DNA from 4 places in the Paenibacillus sp. sg306046 genome. Region 4 is predicted to be linked to each of the others. Evidence: riboswitches for the same ligand, from Rfam matches in the RefSeq annotation. Region 4 holds a riboswitch; each other region holds the start of a gene.
What was found. A riboswitch is a leader RNA that binds a small molecule or an ion and turns the genes downstream of it on or off. The one in region 4 is predicted to bind cyclic di-GMP.
Positions count from the first base shown of each region.

Region 1: another riboswitch for cyclic di-GMP. It lies ahead of AC6ROY_RS16865 (hypothetical protein); the one in region 4 lies ahead of AC6ROY_RS09430 (methyl-accepting chemotaxis protein).
Region 2: another riboswitch for cyclic di-GMP. It lies ahead of AC6ROY_RS24785 (transglutaminase-like domain-containing protein); the one in region 4 lies ahead of AC6ROY_RS09430 (methyl-accepting chemotaxis protein).
Region 3: another riboswitch for cyclic di-GMP. It lies ahead of AC6ROY_RS15160 (PilZ domain-containing protein); the one in region 4 lies ahead of AC6ROY_RS09430 (methyl-accepting chemotaxis protein).

Region 1 covers NZ_JCAMRT010000016.1:39,677-44,865, forward strand. The annotation lists gene AC6ROY_RS16850 (iron-sulfur cluster assembly accessory protein) at 1-106, shown strand, start outside; gene AC6ROY_RS16855 (YuzB family protein) at 135-362, shown strand; gene AC6ROY_RS16860 (MDR family MFS transporter) at 579-1,829, shown strand; cyclic di-GMP riboswitch class I at 1,948-2,041, shown strand; gene AC6ROY_RS16865 (hypothetical protein) at 2,137-2,439, shown strand; gene AC6ROY_RS16870 (exopolyphosphatase) at 2,700-3,617, shown strand; gene AC6ROY_RS16875 (THUMP domain-containing class I SAM-dependent RNA methyltransferase) at 3,800-4,999, opposite strand.
Region 2 covers NZ_JCAMRT010000049.1:2,305-7,493, forward strand. The annotation lists partial or broken gene AC6ROY_RS24770 (beta strand repeat-containing protein) at 1-392, shown strand, start outside; gene AC6ROY_RS24775 (S-layer homology domain-containing protein) at 465-2,135, shown strand; gene AC6ROY_RS24780 (YdhK family protein) at 2,532-3,134, shown strand; cyclic di-GMP riboswitch class I at 3,283-3,368, shown strand; gene AC6ROY_RS24785 (transglutaminase-like domain-containing protein) at 3,383-4,174, shown strand; gene AC6ROY_RS24790 (MEKHLA domain-containing protein) at 4,360-4,824, shown strand; gene AC6ROY_RS24795 (M15 family metallopeptidase) at 4,909-5,189, opposite strand, start outside.
Region 3 covers NZ_JCAMRT010000013.1:159,152-164,340, forward strand. The annotation lists gene ychF (redox-regulated ATPase YchF) at 1-778, opposite strand, end outside; gene AC6ROY_RS15160 (PilZ domain-containing protein) at 1,029-1,739, opposite strand; cyclic di-GMP riboswitch class I at 1,842-1,935, opposite strand; gene tadA (tRNA adenosine(34) deaminase TadA) at 2,245-2,712, shown strand; gene AC6ROY_RS15170 (hypothetical protein) at 2,870-4,000, opposite strand; gene AC6ROY_RS15175 (hypothetical protein) at 3,993-4,514, opposite strand; gene AC6ROY_RS15180 (RNA polymerase sigma factor) at 4,511-5,035, opposite strand; tRNA gene AC6ROY_RS15185 (tRNA-Arg) at 5,189-5,189, shown strand, end outside.
Region 4 covers NZ_JCAMRT010000007.1:114,639-119,827, reverse strand. The annotation lists gene AC6ROY_RS09440 (response regulator transcription factor) at 1-344, opposite strand, end outside; gene AC6ROY_RS09435 (sensor histidine kinase) at 319-2,463, opposite strand; cyclic di-GMP riboswitch class I at 2,726-2,811, shown strand; gene AC6ROY_RS09430 (methyl-accepting chemotaxis protein) at 2,946-4,922, shown strand; gene AC6ROY_RS09425 (ABC transporter ATP-binding protein) at 5,168-5,189, opposite strand, start outside.

The DNA of each region.
Region 1 (5,189 bases), on a different contig from region 4:
GAAGGACGAGCCTATGCTGGACGGCATCCGCGTGGATTATTTCTATGTGCCGGAGGAAGGCTTCGCCGTTACGAATCCAAGCAAGGGGAATCACGGGGACCATTGATCAGGCCGCGCTAAGAAAGGAATGCCGGATGGCTAACGATATACGGGTTTGCGACAAATGCAAGCATATGAAAATGAAAACAGCGGTGTCCAAGCTGCAAAAGCTGGCGCCCGACGCTGACATCAAGGTGGGCTGCAAGTCGTATTGCGGCCCCTGCTCGCGCTTCGCGTTTATTTTTATCAACGGCCGGTATGTGACCGGCAAAACCGAAGACGAGGCAATTGAAAAAGCAAGCAAATATGTAAAGAAGCAATGATTTATTCTCACTGATTCGCGTATCTCCGGGGCCAGCCGCTCCGGGGATTTTTTTATTTCAGGGCTTCGATCAGAAGCTTTCCTCACTGCTCTATTTTGGAAATTGAAAGGAATGTTCCAGCGATATTTTCAAAAAAGCTGTCCAGAACCGCGCCCATCCTGTATAATAACTCTCAATCTATTTTTTACCTCAGGTTAATAAAAGGAGTTAAGTCGTATGCTGGCGTCCCTGTTGGATCAAAGCCGGGTCCGGGCAGTCCGGTTCTGGAAAAATTATCACCCGATTGTCCATGTGCTGCTTGTCGGGACGGTGCTTGCGCGTACCGCGTCTTCGATGAGCATGCCTTTCCTGGCCATTTATCTGGCGCGGGAATCGGCACTGAGCCCTGTGCTGATCGGCCTGATCATCGGTTCAGGCTCGCTTGCAGGCACCTTTGGCGGTTTTATCGGCGGCGCGCTGTCCGATCGGCTCGGGCGCAAGCTGATCATGATGATTGCGCTGTGCGGCTGGGTGCTCGTGTTCGGCGGCTTCGCACTTGCAAAAGCGCCGATCGTGTTCATGCTGCTGAATATGCTGAACGGGCTGTGCCGTTCGTTGTACGAGCCGGTATCCCAGGCGCTGATGGCGGACGTAACGCCCAAGGAGAAGCGGCTGCGTGTATTTTCGTTGCGGTATCTGGCGATTAATATCGGCGTGGCGATCGGCCCGCTCCTTGGCGCGCTGCTCGGCACACTGGAGGCGTGGCTGCCGTTTCTGATTACGGCCTGTCTGTATCTCCTGTATACGATTATGCTGTACGCGCTGCTGCAGGCATGCGGGATCAGTCGGATTGATGGTGAGAACCGCAGCGGTTTGACGGTGGGCGCAGCCTGGAAGGTTATCCGCCATGATCGTATATTCCGCTACTATATCGGCGGCGGCATTATCGCGGCAATCGGTTATTCGCAGATGATGGCGACCTTATCGCAATATGTATCGGAAAGCGTGGCAGATGGCGCGCTGCTGTTTGCCTGGCTGATGAGCCTCAATGCGGTGACGGTTGTGCTGCTTCAGGTGCCGCTGAGCCGCTGGGCGGAGAAACGAGATCCGCTGAAGGCGATTATGGCGGGCGGCCTCCTGTTTGCGCTGGGCGATATCGGATATGCGCTGGCTGACAACATGGCGCTGTTTATGCTGTCGATGTTTGTGTTTTCGCTGGGGGAAATTTTGAACTATCCGGCGGCCAATGTGCTGATTGACCGGCTTGCGCCGGACGGCATGCGCGGGACGTATTACGGCGCGCAGTCGATGGCGAATCTGGGCCACTTTATCGGGCCTGTGATCGGCGGCTATTTGCTGGCGCAGTGGGGAGGCGGACCTATGTTTACGACCATCGCAGCGGTTACGCTTGCCGGCCTGTATTTGTATTGGAGGGGCTTTCAACTCCACGAAATGATTCGAAAGTCCTTATATGCGGGGAGAAATTAGTTACAAAGCAGGATGCGACTGCTGTTGCCGATCTCTTATTCTTATACTAATCAGGAAGCTTGATCTTTCTGAATGCGGCAACAAGGAAGACACATACGTTACCATACGATTCGAACGTACCCGATAAGGGCAAACCGGGCGAAAGCCTGCGGACGCAAAGCTACAGGGGCTTAGGCGCATGACATCAGGCGCGATGCCAGCCAGCTTCCGAAGGAACGGAGCGATTCTTGAGCGATAGGGAGAAACGACTCTTGTGCCGGGACCACGGGAAGTCGTTTGTTGGCGTAGACGGCAGAGAGGACGTGTAATGTTGGAGCAAGGACGCAGCATCATGAGCAAGCAGGGCTTTTACACGAAAATCGGTAAGGATTTTATCGGTCTGTTTTTGTCGAAGGAAGGTCCCAAGCTGTTTGTCAATAAAGAGGTGTATGAGCTGACAAGCCCGGACTGGGATGTGGAAATGGTGCGGGGGCGCAGCCGCCAGCTGCTGACGTTTTATTGGCAGGGCGATGTCAAGCTGTCGATTCAATGTGAAGCGCATCATGACTGGTTTTTGCCGCTGTTTGACTACCTGGTGTGCAGGCCGCAGCGGCTCAAAGCAGGCTTATGATCTGTGTTTGGAAGCTTGCAATCAGCAGCTTGATTTAGCAAGCTGCAGCAGAAGAAAATGATCGTCATCAGCAGCCGCCCGGTCGGCCGCTCCGGAGCTTGCAGTTGTGCGGGATTTCAGGAGACGGCGGACTGCGGCTTGCAGCGGCGGTCTTTTTTTGTTGCGAGTCGGCTGCGGCGGTATTGTGTGACGGAGTAGCAGGGCTTATAATGGAGCTAGAATCTTTATGTAGTTCTAGAGAGCTATTACGGGAGGACTCCATGCGACTGATTACGCGTTCTGATTTTGACGGTTTGGTATGTGCAATGCTGTTCAAAAAGCTCGGTATGATTGACGAGATGAAGTTTGTTCATCCGAAGGATATGCAGGATGGCATTGTCGAAGTGACGAAGGATGATATTTTGGCCAACGTGCCGTTTGTTCCGGGCTGCGGCCTCTGGTTTGACCACCACTCCAGCGAATTGGAGCGTACGGGCGAGCAGGTACAATTTGAAGGCGAGGTACGGGTTGCGCCAAGCGCAGCGCGCGTCGTTTATGATTATTACGGCGGTCGCGACAAGTTCGGCGCCGGTCTCGATGACATTATGGCTGGCGTAGACAAGGCTGATGCCGCTCAATTCAGCGCGGATGATATTCTCCGGCCAAGGGGCTGGGACTTGCTGTCCTTCATTATGGACGCCCGCACAGGCTTGGGTCGCTACCGCGACTACCGGATCAGCAACTATCAGCTGATGGAGGAGCTGGTGGATCATTGCGCGCATATGGGCATTGATGATATTTTGCTGCTGCCTGACGTACAGGAGCGTGTGAAGCGTTATTTCGAGCTGGATCAGGAATACCGCGCGATGCTCGCCCAATATACCCGGGTCGACGGCAACGTCATCATCACCGACCTGCGTAATGTGGAGACGATTTACCCGGGCAACCGGTTTATGGTATATGCGTTGTATCCGGAGCAAAATATTTCGATCTGGATCGTCGATGGCAGGAACAAGCAAAACTGCGTGTTCGCTTGCGGACACAGCATCATTGCCCGTACGTCGCAGACGGATGTCGGCGCGTTGATGCTGGAGCATGGCGGCGGCGGGCACCGGGCTGCCGGCACATGCCAGATCGCGTATGAGCAGGCGGATGAAGTGCTGCAAGTGCTTGTCGATACGATGAAGCGGAACGGTTGATTGCAGCAGCTTGAAGTACAGCGGTTGCTGCTGCCGCCAGCGCCGGGCACGAGGTGAATCGGGCGGGATAACAGCATGACCGTGCGGTTCAAAAACAAGTACCCCGAAGGGCTCCGAGCAGGAGCCCTTCGGGGTACTGTTTGTTTGTGGAGGGTTACTATCCATCGCGTGGCGGCCTGCGGTTAGTTGCCGCGGGGTGGCTGTCCGCCGCCCGGCTGTCCGCCGTCCTTGCGCCAGCCGTACAAGCCTCCCGGCGCGAAAAACTGAAACAGGTTACATTCGATCCGTCCGTTAAACAGCTTGCGTTTTTTGTCCGCGTGGCGGCCGGTGTAATGCTCCAACTGCTTGCTTGGACTGAGCAGATAGGCCGACCAGGTCGGCAGCTGCTTGTGCATGTGGCCGAACTGGCGCAGCGCGCGCTCGACCTCGGTGGAATCGCCGAGCCGTTCGCCGTAAGGCGGATTGGTGATCAGGCAGCCGTATTCGCCGCTTGGCAGCGCTTTGCTGACAGGGCTGACTTTAAATGAAAGATCGTTGGCCAGCCCCGCCGCTTTGGCTGCGGCCAGCGCAACCTCGATAGCGGTTCCGTCAATGTCGGAGCCGCCGATTTGCAGCGGGATATCGTCCTTGACCGAGTCGTACGCTTCCTCGCGCGCTTGATCCCACAGCTCATCGCCGATGATCGGCCAGCTTTCGGCATTGAAGCTGCGGCGCAGTCCGGGAGCGAGATTCCAGCCGATCATAGCCGCTTCAATCGGGATGGTGCCGGAGCCGCAGAACGGGTCATAGAGCGGCTGCTGAGGCTGCCAGCGGCTGAGCAGCACCATGGCGGCGGCCATCGTTTCCTTCAGCGGAGCTTCGGTCGCCAGCTTGCGGTAGCCGCGCTTATGCAGACCGGGTCCGGTCGTGTCGAGGGTGATCGTCGCGATATCGTTCAGCAGCGACACCTCGATGACGTAGCGGCCGCCCGTTTCACGGAACCATTCGGTGCCGTAGCGCTGCTTCATGCTTTCGACGACGGCTTTTTTGACGATGCCCTGACAGGCCGGAACGCTGGAAAGCTGAGATTTATGAGAGCGGCCCTCGACCGGGAATTCGCCGTCCTCCGGAATCCAGTCGGCCCATGGGAGCGCCTTGACGCCTTCAAACAGCTCGTCAAACGACCGGGCTTCGAACTGGGCCATCCGAATCAGTACACGGTCCGACGTGCGCAGCCACAGGTTGGAGCGGCAAATCGCCAGCAGGTCGCCAGTGAAATTGATCCGCCCGTTTTCAACCGTCACCTGCTCATAGCCAAGATCTCTGACCTCTCTGGCGACGACCGCTTCGAGGCCCATCGGCGAGGTCGCAATTAATTGAATCGTTGTTGATGATGAAGACATAGTAGGTTTCACTCCGAATCAGACGAGTTGAACAGCTTGACACAAAGCCGTACAATAGCTAAGTATAGGCCATTCAACGTGATTATACAACGCACAGCGTGATGGATACAGGACGGTTGCCTGGAGGAAGAGGCGCATGTCCGTGTTGCAATTGGACTGACAAGATGGATAAACGGAGAGGGGCGGCATG
Region 2 (5,189 bases), on a different contig from region 4:
GGGTGCAGGGTATTCAAAACGCGACAGGCACCTCGCCGCTCAGCAATGATTCCGTGAACCTGACAGGCATTTTCGACGGCAGAGAATTCGCGATCACTGCAAGCAGCCTTACGTCCGGGACAAACAGCTTGACGGCTAAGCTGAACATCGAGACGGTGAAGGGCCACGCGGGGAAAGAGGTTGTTATTTTCGAGTTGAAGCAGGGAAGTACGCCTGTACAACTGATTGCGTCCGAAATGGATATCACCGGAAACGTCGAAATTACGCAAACGTTCAGCGGCTTGGCGGGCGATCTCAAGCTGTACACGATTGAGGCCTACATTTTCGATAACCTGAACGGACAGACAGCCTCCCAATTGCTTGCTCAAAAAGCTCAGCTGCAGTTGAAGTAATCATAGAGGTATAAGGCTGCTTGTCGGTCTTATACCTCCACCTGTTCACAACAGAAGGGAATGGTATACTCAGTGATCAAGAAAATAAGGCTGCTCGGCCTCGCGTTCAGTGTATGTACGGCGAGCTTGGCGCCCATGTGGACCCCCGGTTCTGTGTATGCGGCAACTGCCGAGGTGCAGATAACAACGACCCAGTCGAGATATGCAATTGGAACCCAAGTGTTCATTCAAGGGTCGTCGCCTGTCGGAAAAGATATTACCTTGAAGGTCATTGATAATAACAACACGGTTATCCATGTCGATGCGATTTATGCGAAGGACAATACCGGCGCTTATCCGTTCAGCTTCGTTGTGCCGCAAACAACCGCCACCAGTATGACGCTGATTGCCGGATATGGAAGCGGTGCAGGCGAGTTTGCTATTAGAACCGTCGAAATTGGAAGCACATCGACCGGTGGGGGCGGTGGCGGTGGCGGAACTACGGGCGGAGGAGGCAGCCCGGCCACACCGAATACGGGCACCACGACTCCGTCGTCCCGACCCGTCGTCGCTTTGACAGAGTCGGCCAGAGAAACGGTAACAGGGAACGAGGTAGCCGTTACCTTCGATGCAGCCCAAATTACGGAGCTGGTTGCCAAAGCAACCTCGGCCACGTCCGTATTTTCATTGGAGGTCAAGGCTGCCGCTTCTGTCGTGAAGGTGGAGCTTGCGCCTGAAACCGTGGCCTTGCTCGGCTCCAAAAACGCCCAGGCAACGCTCCAGCTTCGTACCCAGGCGGGGGATTATGAGCTTCCTGTCAACCAAATTGATGTTGCCGCGATTGCTCAGCAGATGGGTGTGACTGTCCCGGATGTGAAGGTAAGCATCGTCGTCAATAAGCTTCAGGGCGCAGCAGCCGAAGCGGCCAACGCTTTCGCCGCTCAGCTAGGCGCGGATGCGCTGGCTGCCCCTGTGGAGTTCACCGTATCTGTGGTCGCGAGCAACGGACAAAGCCAGGAAATCAACCGGTTCAGCACGTATATTGCGCACACCGTGCATCTTCCGCAGACCGCTGATCCTGCTACGTCGACAGGGGTATGGGTCGATCCGAATACGAACACCTATCGCCCGGTGCCGACCGTATTTGACGGTTCCAAGGCTGTCTTGTATCGCAAAGGAAACAGTATTTACACAGTTATTCACAACCCTAAAACCTTCGGTGATTTGTCGAGCCATTGGGCCAAAACAGACGTAGAAACATTGGCGAGCAAGCTGATCGTCAATGGCGTCTCGGAGACAACGTTCGCCCCTGACAGCTTGATCACAAGAGCCGAGTTTGCCGCTCTGCTGGTTCGTTCCCTGGGACTTGCGGAAGTGCAGCCTGAGGGCTTCAAGGATATCGCGGCCAAAGACTGGTTCGCAGGCTCGGTGGGGGCTTCGCAGCAAGCGGGTCTCATCGAAGGCTACGAGGACGGCACGTTCCAACCGAATGCAATGATTACCCGGGAGCAAATGGTCACAATGCTGGTCCGAGCGTTAACCGTATCCGACAAAGAGGTTGCGTTGGATTCCAGTATGCTGGACAAGTTCTCTGACGTCGGCTCCATCTCTTCCTGGTCGAAGGATGCCGTAGCGAAGTCGATGAAGGCGGGGATTGTGCAAGGGATGACGGACACCACATTTGCTCCAAAAGAAAATGCTTCGCGGGCTCAGGGCACCGTCATGCTCAAGCGTATGCTGCAATATCTGAAATTTATCAACTGATTGTCAAAAAACTGACGTTACAGCACCCAAAGCATCCAAAAGAAAAAAGAAGCTTCGCTAAGCAGCTGCGTACCCTCAAAACCGGGAGTACGCAGCTTTTGGCGTTTTGACCGTTCAGCTTAGTACAGGAGGGGCGGCAGACAGCGCGAAAAGCTGGAGATACCGTGGGGATGTTGAAGACTGTCATGGTTTTGTCATATGACAAACAGGGCTGCACGGCGAGTTGTAAAGCGATAAATGTGTACAGAGCTATAAAACGGCCGGTCAGCATTTCATTGTACCGTTTTTTGGTATAGAGTATACGATTGGGGGGTATTGTATGTAAGGTGTTGTCTACAGGCAGCAGCGGAATGAACATCCAGCTAATCCATACGGATCAAAAAGGAGAGGTTTACTTTGAAGGGGCGAATCCTTATAAACAAACAAGTTGCTTTGATCGGGGCTGCAGCCGTGCTTGCGTTAAGCGGCTGCGGAGCTCAGGCAACGAAGCAAGGTTCTGCAGCGGTCACCCAGACGGGCGGTGCAAGTCATGCGCCATCCAGTCAGGCGAGCACCAATCATTCGGCAATGGACCATTCCGGTTCAAGTGAGCTGCCTGCCGGCATGCACAACGCAACGGCTCCCGCTTACAAGGTCGGAAGCCAGGCGGTGATGAAAGTCGCACATATGGAAGGAATGAATGGCGCTACAGCGACGATCACGGGGGCGTATACAACGACCGTGTATGCTGTTTCGTACACGCCGCTTACCGGCGGACAACGTGTAACCAACCATCAGTGGGTGGTTCACGAGGAAATCGCAGCGGCAGCCCAGCAACCGTATTCACCGGGAGCAAAGGTTATTTTACACGCCGACCATATGCAAGGGATGAAGGGAGCGGAGGCGACGATTGACTCAGCGCAGCAAACGACGGTATACCGGGTGGATTATATGCCGACTACGGGCGGGCCAAAGGTGACCCATCATCTCTGGGTGACGGGGCATGAGCTTTCGAGCTGAGGCAGCGGTGTAAAGGTAAGTCAGCTTCCCAAACGAATCTCTCTCTAGCTCAGCTTGGACTGCATTTGTTCTGGTCGGAGGGTAGCCGGTTTCATTACTTGAGGGCTTGTATTTTCCAAAGAGTATGTTAATCTCAAATTAAGCCGCACACGATAAACGGCAAACCTGTCGAAAGGCAGGGACGCAAAGCTACAGGGCCTTCACTTCCTTGGAAGCAGGCAGCCAGCTACCGAAGGGGGTTCAGCAGGATGCGACGATGGGTAGCTTTTGTTCTGATATTCAGTTTATTCACGATGTATGCGCCGCTTGCGGTGGCCAAGCCTGATTCAAGCTCTTGGCTAAGCGCCGCCAAGCTGGAGCATGGGGCGATCGGCATTACGTATACGGCGGCTTCTGCCGCCGCAACCAAGCTGATGGTTGCCAAGGACGGCATCACCTACACGTACAATTTGGCTGCTGATGGAAAGGAAGTCTTTTTCCCGCTGCAGATTGGCAATGGCGCGTATCGCGTTTCGGTGCTGGAGCAGGTGGCGGGCAATACGTACAAACCGGTACTCAGCGATTCGATTGAGCTTCAGCTGCAAGCGGAGACAAGCGTCTACCTGAACTCGATTCAAAATATAAATTGGAGTGGCGCACAAGCGGTACGTGACAAAGCCGGCGAGCTGACGCTGCATAAAGAGACGGACCGCGAGAAGGCGCAGGCCATTTATGATTACATCGTTAATACGATGGTATACGATTTCGAGCTGGCGGCGACGGTAGCAGCCGATTATTTGCCGGAGCTGGACAAGGTGCTTGCGGCTGAGAAAGGCATTTGCTACGATTACGCTTCGCTGTTCGCAGCGATGAGTCGCAGTATAGGCATTCCAACGAAGCTGCAGATGGGCACATCGGAAAATGTGCAGGAGTACCATGCATGGAATGAAGTTTATTTGGACGGACAATGGCTGACGGTAGACCTTACGGTCGATGCAGGCAGCGTCAGCCGGACCTTTGCGAAAAACGCAGCAGCGTATCACGTTGAAAAGACGTATTAGGGCGGCTTGGCGTTCGTTATAAGGAAGGGCAAGAAGGGACAGGCTCCCTGTGCGGAAGGCATGTGGAGTTTTTTGCGGATGGATGCTGTTAGGATTGCAGGAACCGGTTTGCTTGGTGAAAAAATGGCTGCTGCGATGAATTGAAGATGACTTGAGGATGAATTGAGGATTAAGGAGGCCGGGTGATGGAATCCCTGCGAACGGGAGTGGGCGCGACCAATGAACACGCGCTTCGTGTGATAAACAGCTACCGGCACTGGACTGGCCGTATGCTATTGGAGGAGGGGGACCCGCAGACGGCGGCCGAGCGATTGTTCCATGCTCCGCTTTACGTGCTGTCGCACGGGATGGAAGCCGACCCGGTTCTGAACTTTGGCAGCAAGCTGGCGCTGCAGCTTTGGGAGCTGGACTGGGCGGCATTTACAAGCATGCCCTCCCGGCTGACGGCCGAGCCGATGGAGCAGGACGTACGTGAGGTGTTTATGCGGAACGTGCGGGAGAAGGGCTTCGTCAGTTCTTATAGTGGAATACGTATTTCGGGCAGCGGCCGCAGGTTTATGATCGCGGAAGCTACCGTATGGAATGTGCTGGATGAAACGGGGGTCCGCTGCGGCCAGGCGGCGGTATTTGCACGGTACGAGGATGTTTGAGCCTGACAAAACGTCAAAAAACCTTGACATCGCCCCCAGGTGGAGCGAGCATCAAGGTTTTTTGCCATGCTTGGGCCGAAGGACCTAGTTTTTCGGATTGGTAGCCGGAACGCCCTTGTTCATGTATTCCTCCAGCGTCAGCCCTTGCTTCGTCACGTCCTTGGCCAACTCAACGCCGACGTAACGCAGATGCCACGGCTCATACTGATAGCCTGTAATGGCTTCCTTTCCCTTGAGGTAGCGGACAATAAATCCGTATTCGTGGGCGTGCTCAGCCAGCCACTTCGCTTCCTTGGTGGCGCCGAAGCAATCCTGAGCCGGGCATTTGCCGTTTGCGCCGGATACATCAATCGCCAGACCGGTTT
Region 3 (5,189 bases), on a different contig from region 4:
CAAGGAACATTTGCTTGTCCTCGCCTTCCAGCTCAGCAATTTCCGATTCAACCTTGGCGCTGATCGGCACGACCTCCGCACCTTCAAGCGCTGCGTACTCGCGCACCTTCTGTACGAACGGATTGCCTTCCGTATCAGCAACTTCCGCCTCGCTGACATTGGCCGCATACAGCACCGGCTTCATCGTCAGCAGATGCAGGTCGCGAATCAGCAGCCTCTCCTCATCGTTCAGCTCTACGCTGCGCGCAGGCTTGTCATTGTAGAGAGCCTCCTTGATCCGCTCCAGGCACTCGACTTCCTGGGCGTACTTTTTGTCGCCGCCCTTCATGTTTTTACGGGAGCGGTCGATCCGCTTATCGACGGAATCCACGTCGGCGAGAATCAGCTCCAGATTGATCGTCTCGATATCGCTGATCGGATCAACTCCGCCGGATACATGCGTAATGTTCTCATCCTGGAAGCAGCGAACGACATGCACAATGGCATCGACCTCGCGGATATGCGCCAGAAACTTGTTGCCGAGTCCTTCGCCTTGGCTCGCGCCTTTTACGAGACCGGCGATATCAACAAATTCAAAGGCTGTCGGCACAATATTTTTCGGCTGCACAATGTCGGCCAGCTTGGCCAGACGCTCATCCGGCACCTCAACGACACCGACATTCGGATCAATCGTACAGAACGGATAGTTGGCTGATTCCGCACCAGCCTGCGTAATCGCATTAAACAGCGTTGACTTGCCGACATTCGGCAGCCCGACGATTCCACAAGACAAACCCATATATAGACAACTCCTTAACAGATAGAGCTTGTTCAACAAGCCCTCAGTTTAATCACTTCATCTGAACCTATCCATGAACGAAAGCGAAAATCTAATCCTGACATTCTATTATATCCTATAATTGCGGTCTGTGTCATCCCGTATCATCCGAAAACACAAATACCCCCTTTCCCCGGAAAGAAGGTATCCGTTGCGCCTGCGGCTTGCAAGCTCCAGTCACAAGTGACCTACGACCGCTACGAATTGCAAATTACTTGAAAATACGTCTGACTCTGGCCGATTCCTTGGAAGTAAAATGCTGCTCTACCTGCTTCTTCAGTACGAAGGCCCGCAATGCATTTACCTTATCTGTCGGAATATCGACGTAACGCGCTCCGTAATAGACGCCGGATTCACCAGGCTCCGACCTGACGATTTCCAGCAAGCACGCAATTTCGAACCCCAGGTTCAGCTTGACCTCGGCGCGCATCGTGGCGTCCAGCTTCAGATCGGCCTGCAAAAAAAAGCCGATTCCGCTGACACTTACATTGCGAATCTCCAATGGCAGCTCCTCTTGAAGCTCCGGCCCGCCGCCATTCTCGTGACGGACAGCCAGCAGATGACCGCTCTGCTCCACATCAATCCGCGGATTTTCGCGTTTTTCGGCGAAACGCTTCTGATTCGCAGGAGGATTGATCAGCATAAGCGCCTCATGGTCCTTCGCTACGACCGTCGATTGAAACGTGTAAATTCCGCCTGGCGAATACACCGTAATTTTCACCGCATCGCCCAGATCAAACGCTTTGTACTCCGACATTTCAATTTCGAGGATATCCCCTTCGGCATACGTGAGAACTCCTGTCGAGACAAACTCTTTCTTCTCGACAACGGTACGGCTGTTCAGCAGGATGCCGCTAGTGGCTCTGTAGGCTTCTTGCGTGTACTCGTAGGAAATCTTGCCGTTTTTGGCCGCTTTGGACATGGCTGACCGCCCTCTCCTTCTCCCTGTTCCCTGTTTGCAGACAACAAAAAAGCCGATTCTCAAATGCCGAGACTCAGCCTGCTCACCGGTACGTTGCGTACATTCGGCGGCCAGGCTGCCATAGCCTCTATCACCAGAGGACCTTAGACCCTAAGCTTTGCGTCCCTGCCTTTCAACAGGTTTGCCAGAAACAAACGAACGAACCAGACGTTATAACTATGGTATCCCCCAGAAATTGGGTATAAATACCTATTAATAATTCTTATTATAGGAGGTTCCCTGCAAACTGGCAACTTTAATTTGGGCGAAAATTTGAAAAAAAATCATTCACAATTGCCGCATGTCTGTGGATAAGTTTTCCCTATAGCTGAAGGCTTGCTTGTACCGCTTGATTTATCTACAATGGATACGGGAAATTCACTGGCTATCCACAACGTTATCCACAGCTTGTGCGTAACGAATGCTTGTTCGATTTCATGAATTTATTGTAAAAGAGGTGGGCCGATTGGATGACCTACACATCCATCAGTCATTTATGCAGGCAGCTATAGAGGAAGCCCGGAAGGCCGAACGGCTGAATGAAGTTCCGATTGGCGCAGTCATCGTCAAGGATGGGGAAATTATCGGACGGGGCTACAATGTCCGCGAAACAGCCAAAGACCCGCTCGGCCATGCAGAGCTGATTGCCATCAAGCAAGCGAGCGAGCATCTGGACGCCTGGCGGCTGCTCGGCTGTACGTTATACGTCACGCTGGAGCCATGCCCGATGTGTGCCGGGGCGATCGTCCAAGCGCGGATTCCGCTCGTGGTGTTCGGCACAACGGACCCTAAAGCAGGCTGTGCCGGTACGTTGATGAATTTATTGCAGGAAGAACGCTTTAATCATCGGGTCGAGCTTATTCCTAACGTGCTGCAGGTCGAATGCGCCAGCCTGCTCACCCAATTTTTCCGCCGTCTGCGCGGCAGGGCATAGCCAATCAGACAGCAGCGCCTGCCATGGACCCCGACCCATATCGTCAGTTCTGCTCTGTAGCCAGCCAGCTGCTGCTGCCCCTTCCGCCTGTCCAGCTCCCGCCTCCATTCTGCCTGATCTCACTCCATACACGCCGCTCTGCGCCTGTGCAGGCTGTCTACGGGCGCGGCGGCTTGCCGCGGCCTCGAAGCAAGCGAAACCCGCCGCCGATCAACAGCAAGCACACGATAAAGGTCTGAAAATAACTGTAGTAAAAATGCATCACTCTGGACTGCACATAATCAGGCACCCACAACCCCAGCGTGTTCACTAAAACTTGGTCAATCAAGTAATAGACGCCTAAGCCGAGCAATGCGAAGCCAAGCAAGCGCTGCCGTTCGGCCAGCCATTCAAGCAGCGGCGTATCCACGAGCGGCTCACGCCCCAATTTGGAGATGTGCTGGAGCGAATCGAAAAAGCTGTAGAACCATAAAATCGGGATGACAAACAGGAACAGCGACAGCCGCAGCGCGTCCAGAAAATACATCCCGAACAGAAAGGCGGCCATAAACTGCAAGCCGCGCTTTTGCAGCCCGATATACATATGGCCTGCGCCCGGAAAAATCGAAAGCAGAACAGCCAAGGTTTTATTTTTTTTGCCGGCCTCGCGTCCCTCCTGAAAATCCTCGAAGAATGTACGGTCTACAAGCGCTTCTCCCCGGTCACGCTTATTCAGCTGCTGCACGCAATCGAACATCGCGTACAGCCAAATAATCGGCAGTGCTCCAAGCAGCACCAGAAAATTCCTTTGTCCGGACATGACCGAAATAAACACCGTGATCATCGCCAATCCAAAAAACAAGCCGAGAAACGCCAGCCCGCGCTGCATCAACCCCAGATTGAAATGCCCCAAACCCGGCAGCAGCGACAGCAGCATCGTAAAATAACGGTCTCTCCCCGCCTGATCCCCATAGCTGGACGAAAACTCGCTCCCCTGGGCGTAGGCCGGTCCATATTCCCCGCCTCCGACGCTGGGTCCGCCATATCCCGCTTGCGCAGCATAAGCCCGATTGACAATCCTCACCATATCTATCAGATTCAACAGCCAGACGAAGGCGGCCATGAGCAGCATGGCCAATGCAACATCTTCATGCCGGGATATCATAAGCAGAAACAACGCAATCAGAGACGGCCCTGCAAACATACCTCCGAAAAACAAGCCCTTCAAAATGCGGCCCATATACAGCTGGCCAAATCCGGGAATCATCGACAGGATCAAGGCAACCGCCGGGTTTTTAGGTCTATTCATCGTGCTTCCCTCTTCTTTCATCTTGTCTAGGTTTCGGTTGGAGCGTCGCAATCCATTCAACTGTCCGATCCATCATTTGCTCCGACAAGGACGGCGGACGAACAGCCTTAGGGCTTCCCTGTGCGGCATCCCAGGCTCTGGCTTGCTGAGTGAATACCTGGAATACACCCGAGCCCATCAGCAGCATCGTAACTGCGGCAGCCAAGGTGTAGTGAACCGCCGGATGACGCAGCCAGCCGCGACAAACCTCACGCCTCACGCCGCGTTTCGCTGCTGCCGAATCCGGGGATGCGGACGCAGGAATAGCGACCTCCACCCAGCGCTTCAGCGATTCCTGCGTTATCCGCTCCAGATCCGGCTCCGGCAACGAATCAGCCTGTTGTTCCACACATTGGAGATACACAGCCAGACAAACGTCGCAGCTGAGCAGGTGATCGTCACATTCCATTCTTTCCTCCGGGGAAAGCCGGTCTTCCGTATATAACTGCCATACCTCCTCTGCAATATGCTTCATTCGCGATCATCCTCCTCCCAAATTTTCCGTAAATATTGCTTGGCACGATATAATTTGGATTCCACGGTCTTTACCGCAATATTCTGCTCCTGCGCAATTTGCTGGTAAGACTTTTCTTCCATGTAAAAGGCATAGACAACTTGTCTGTAATGCTCCGGCAGCTGGTCCATATAACCGTGTACAAGCTTCCGCTTTTCGCGAGCAAGCACCGTGTCCTCCACAGGCTGACCTCGGGTAGCGGCAACCAGCTCCAGCTCTCCCCACTCCGCCGTCAGCTGCTCTTTTTTGCGGTCTCTCGACCGCTTGTGGTCAATGGCTTTGTTGATTGCGATTCTTGTAATCCACGACTTAAACCCCTGATGCCGGTAGTGGGGGAGAGACGAGAAGATGCTGATCAGCGCTTCTTGCGTAACGTCTTCCGCATCCTTGGCCGAATGAAGCACGCCATATACCGCTTGGTACAGGTAGCGCCCGTATCGTTGAACCAGCTCCTGGAACGCTTCCCGGTCACCCGCAATCATGCGCGCAATCCAAGCTTCTTCCGTCGTAATGATCTCCCCCTCCTCTCTGCATGAATAGACGTACGGGGTCTTGCCAATCCCTGCGCTATCGTTTGAAATTGCGGCTTCCGCTTTATTCCATCGGGCTCCTATGATATAATGACGATGGTTTAAG
Region 4 (5,189 bases):
GCCTGCACGCGCGCCACGAGCACCTCCGGCTCAAACGGCTTCGTCACGTAATCATCCCCGCCGATGCTCAGCCCGGCGACAATATCCTGCGGATTTTTTTTGCTGGTAATAAAAATAATCGGAACGTCCGAGCAGCTCCGAATGGTTTCCACCAGCCTCATGCCGTCCATGCCGGGCAGCATAATATCCGTGATCAGCAGCTGATACTGCGTGCGCCGAAACAGCTCCAGCCCTTGCTCCGCATTAGCGGCAATATCAACGCGAAATCCTTCCTTCCGCAAATAAATCGCCACCAGCTCGCAAATATCAGGATCGTCTTCAATCAGCAAAAGAGTCGTCTCCATGCTCTTCTCCTTTCGGGTCATGGACCGCGGCGGCGCGGAGGGCTCCGACCTTGGCGGGAAGTATCATATAAAAGTCGCTGCCTTCGCCGGGGATGCTCGTTACGCCGATTTCACCTTGATGGCGGGCCACAATTTCCTTGCAGATCGCCAGCCCGAGGCCGCTGCCCGCCGATCCCTGCCGATGACCGGCAATCCGGTAACGGCGCTTGAAAATGTGGGGAAGCTCTGCTTCCGGGATTCCGCTGCCGGAATCGGTCACATGAATGACCACATGGCTGACAGGAGACTCATCGCCGGGCCTGAGTTCCGTCCAGATTCGAATGACACCCTCTCCGGGGGTGTATTTGACTGCATTGGAAATCAGGTTGGCGAACACGCGCTCGAACCGGAACCGGTCAAGCCTCGCTAGCAGCTCCTGACCCGCGGGAAGCGAGTACTGCGGCTCCTCCCACAGCAGCGTTATCCCCTGCGCGGCCGTCTCGGCGGCGTAGCGGTAGCTCAGCTGACGCAGAAAGGGCAGGAGCGGCGTCTCCGCCAGCTCAAGCTGAATTTCGCCTGTTTTCAACTGGCTCAGCTCAATGACGTTGTCGATCAGCTTCTCCAGCAGCAGGCTGCGCTCATAAATGCGGCCGGCGTACGCCGGCGCCTCCTGCGCGGGAATAACAGCCGTCTTGATCGCCTTGGAGAAGCCCTTAATCGCTGTAATCGGGGTAGTCAAATCATGGTACACCTCAGCCAGCAAGGCGCTGCGAATCGCCTCGATCCGGCTCAGCTCCTGATTTCCGCGCTCCAGCTGCAGATTGAGCTCCTGCAAGGAGGAGGTGCGCTGCCGGATTGTCTCCTCCTGCGAAGCGATGACCTGATTCAGCTCCGTGGACAGCAGCTCCGAACGGGTAACCGCTCTTGTGAAGAGCAGGGATAAATTCAGCAGCTGCGTCAGCAGAAAGAACAGCAGCCCGAACGGAACGAGACCGCCCAGCGATACGAATCCGGTATAATACAAAATTTCGTGGATAACAGCGGCAAAAAAGACGACAAAGCCAAGCATGTTGAAGCGCGACCCCGTTCTTCTGCCAAGCGCAGCGCGGATGTAGACGTACATCACATAAATAAATACGGGCAGCAGCAGCACGATAATGTAAGGAAGCATCAGCTTTGTATATACAAGAGCCGGCATGACCAGCACAAATGCACCGAACCCGCCGAGGCCGACGGCAAAAAAGGGAAGCAGACGGCCTGCCGCTTCATGCGGGTATTGCTTGTTGACAAATGCCGCCAGACTGCCGATTGTGACGATTTCCGACAAGTATTCCAGCTTCACCCCCCATTCCCAGGACAGTCCCGGCAGCAGAACGTAAATGAACGATTCTCCCAGCAGCGACGACCGGATGCAGATCGCCAGACAGATCAGGCCAAACCATAGAGCGGCGCCCTCCTGCTTGCGAAACAGGTAGAGAAACATCGAGAAGAGCGTCATCAGCAGCAGGCAGCCGGTCAGAAACGTCCACACCATAACCCGGTTTCTGTGCAACGAGGAAATGCTCTCCGCATCCCCCAATTCGAGACTTTCCCAGATTCCCCCTGTGCGCTGATTAAAGTTGGCAACCTGAATCACCAGCTCGTTGTCCCCCGGGCGCGGCACGAAAAAGTACACCCTCGGATAGCTTCTCGGCACCGTAAGCGCAGCCGTCTCCCCGACAACCCCGTTGGCTTCTGCAGGCACGCCGTTAACCCATAGCCGGTAGGCGCTCGCGATATTATTGACATACAGGCCGAGCGGCTGGCCGGCCGTCTCAACGGACAGCTGGAAGCTCAGCCGGTAAGTCGCGTAGCCTTCATTGGACAGGGGTTGTCCGGCCGCTGTATAAGCCGACCATTGCGCGGGAACGGATACGCTCAAGGCGTGTCCGGGCGCAGCGGAACCGGCGGCAAAATCGTCCGGCGCAAGCAAATGCCCCCAATACAGCTCCCAGGGCCCGTTCAAGGTCACCGTGCTTCCCTCGTAAGGGCTCCACTGCCGCAGGTCCTGAGACGGCGGTCCGTCGGTTGCCCCGGCCGACATAGGCGCGCCGCACAAGCCAATAAGCATGACGAGCAGATATGCTACGAATTTCATCATCGTTAATTCCCCAGCCTTATACAGCAGCAGACTCATAGACGCGAGCAAGCGTCCGCCAATCTGCGTTGTAATCGTATAGCATTTCAAGGGGTATTATCGGCAAACGCGGGGCGGATTTCAAGCAGAATCGGGTGGCCCCCCTTATTATGTGATGTACATCACAAAAACAGAAATTTATGGAGGCATACCGGGTAAAATCGTTTACTGTCGAGATTTGTCGTTATATAATTAAGCAAGTTACATCCACACACAAACAGAATAGTTAGCGAAAAGGCAAACCCGTCGAAAGGCGGGGACGCAAAGCTTCGGGTCTAAGGCTGGACAAGCTAAGGCGGCCGGATTACCGAATGTGGAAGGGCTCTGCGCATACACATCCAGTCAATTCGGACTGGCTTTTTTATTTCCTCCGGGGTGAACACCCTGCCGTCGACGAATAACCCGCTGGCCGAACAACTATAACTTAACGAAAATGAGTGATCCTATTGAAGCTATCCGTAAAAAGCAGTGTAATCACGACACTTCTAATGGCACTGGCCTTAAGCAGCGTATCCTATCTAGGCTATCATAAAGCAAAAAATGTGCTGGAGCGCAACTTCCAGGACCAGGCGGCCCAGCAGCTAAGCTCCGTCCAAAACTATATTGATATTTGGATTCAGGGAGCGCAGAACAAATACAAGGCGTTGAGCCAATCCGATGACTTGCGGAGCAATAACATTCCTAAAATACTCGCCTACAGCTCGCGTATGACGGAGATTACGAATAATCCGGATGAATTTGCATTTATTGACCGGAACGGAAAGCTTTATTTGCCGGGAGCAACCGTTGACGTGAAGGATTATCCTCATTTCCAAAAAGCGATCCAGGGTGAAACCGTGACAGTAGACCCGGTCGGCTCCAAGTCTCCCGGCGTAGAGGGCACTCCGATTGTTTTAACTGCAACTCCTGTCAAAAATGATCAAGGCACGATCGTAGGGGTCAGCAACGGAGGTCAGCCGATACAAGACTTAATCAATCTGATTTCCAAAGTGAAATTGGGCCAGACAGGTCATGCGATCGTGTTTACGAAGGACGGAACCATTGTGGCTAGCGAGAACAAGGAAGACACCCTGCAGAAGAAAATAGCCGACTTCCAAAACGAGACGCTGACTAAAATTGTACAAGACAGCATCAACGGAAGCACCGGTATTGCAGAAGCCGTGGTGAATGGCGTGGACAACATGATCGTTTATGGCAAATCGAACTCGATGGATTGGGGAATTGCCATTCTCGTTCCCAAAAGCGAAGCCTACGCCGAGGCGAATGCTTTGCTGCGCTTCTCCATTATGGTGACGATCGTTTCCCTCCTCGTTTCCGCCGGGATCATTTACACGGTCATGCGTAAAACGCTACAACCGCTTTCCGTTATGAACGAGAAGCTGAAGGGACTGGCCTCCAGCGAAGGAGATTTGACCTCCAGACTTGCCGTCGAAACGAACGACGAAATCGGAGAGCTTTCCCAAAGCTTTAATAAAATGCTGGAGAACCTGCAAGGCTTGATCCGCACCATCCTGGAGAAGGGACAGGTTGTCGCCCATTCAACGACCAGCCTGCTGGGCAACGTGGATCAGCTGTCGTCTACAGTCCAGCAAACCACGGCAAGTATCCAGCAGACGAACCACGGCCTGCAAAGTCAAATGTCGGGATATGAGCGCAATCTGTCGCTAGTCGGGGAAATTGGGGAACGTGTATACGGTATTGTGGGGACCTCGAATCAAACATCCGATATGTCCGCAAATGCTTCAGCGGAAGCCAAGTCCGGAAACCAGTCGGTTATCGGCTTGGCTAGCCAGATGGATTTTATTCACGAGACTGTACATGCGGCGGCAGAAAACATAAAACGGTTAGGCGAGCGTTCAGAGGAAATCGGCAGCATTACTTCGCTGATTACGACGATTGCCTCCCAAACGAACCTTTTGGCCCTCAATGCGTCGATTGAAGCGGCCAGAGCGGGCGAGCATGGCCGAGGCTTTGCCGTCGTAGCTGCTGAAATCCGAAAGCTTGCGGAACAATCGACCGACTCGGCCGGCCAAATTGCCCGGCTCATCAACGAGATCCAGGGCGACACCTTCCATGCTGTTCAAAGTATGACGAAAGGTACTGCTGAGGTGATCGTAGGGATGGAGCAAGTGAAGGAAGTGGGCCATTTATTTGAAACCATCGTAACAACGACAGCAAATGTGTCGGGCCAAATGGGGCAAATCGCCGCTTCTGCGGATCAGTTAAACGCGAATACGCAGCGTGTAGAATCCGAAATAACCGATAGCGTAGCCATCGCGAAGGCATCCTTCGGGAGCTTTGAGACCATCGCAGCCATGTCCGAGGAGCAGCTTGCTTCGATTGTGGAAATTACGCATTCTGTCGAGCAATTAACACGTACGGCCGAGGAGCTTAAAGCGATGTTAGACAGGTTTAACGTGTAAGGGAGGATTGAACAGCGATGGGAACGCCGGAGTTCGAGGCCTGAATGAAACCTAACCATCAAGCTGCGGCGAATTGTGGTTTTGCACAGCCACGGTTCGCCCCCGGCCGGATCTCCCCTCATCAACCGCAACAAACGCCAAAAACCTTGCCCGCCGCCACAGCAGCGGAGCAAGGTTTTTTAACGTTGAAAACCCGCCGAGCCGCCCGACGCGGCAAAGCGGGTTTTCCTGTAAATCAGTGTAGCCTAGACAACGCCCACTTGCTGC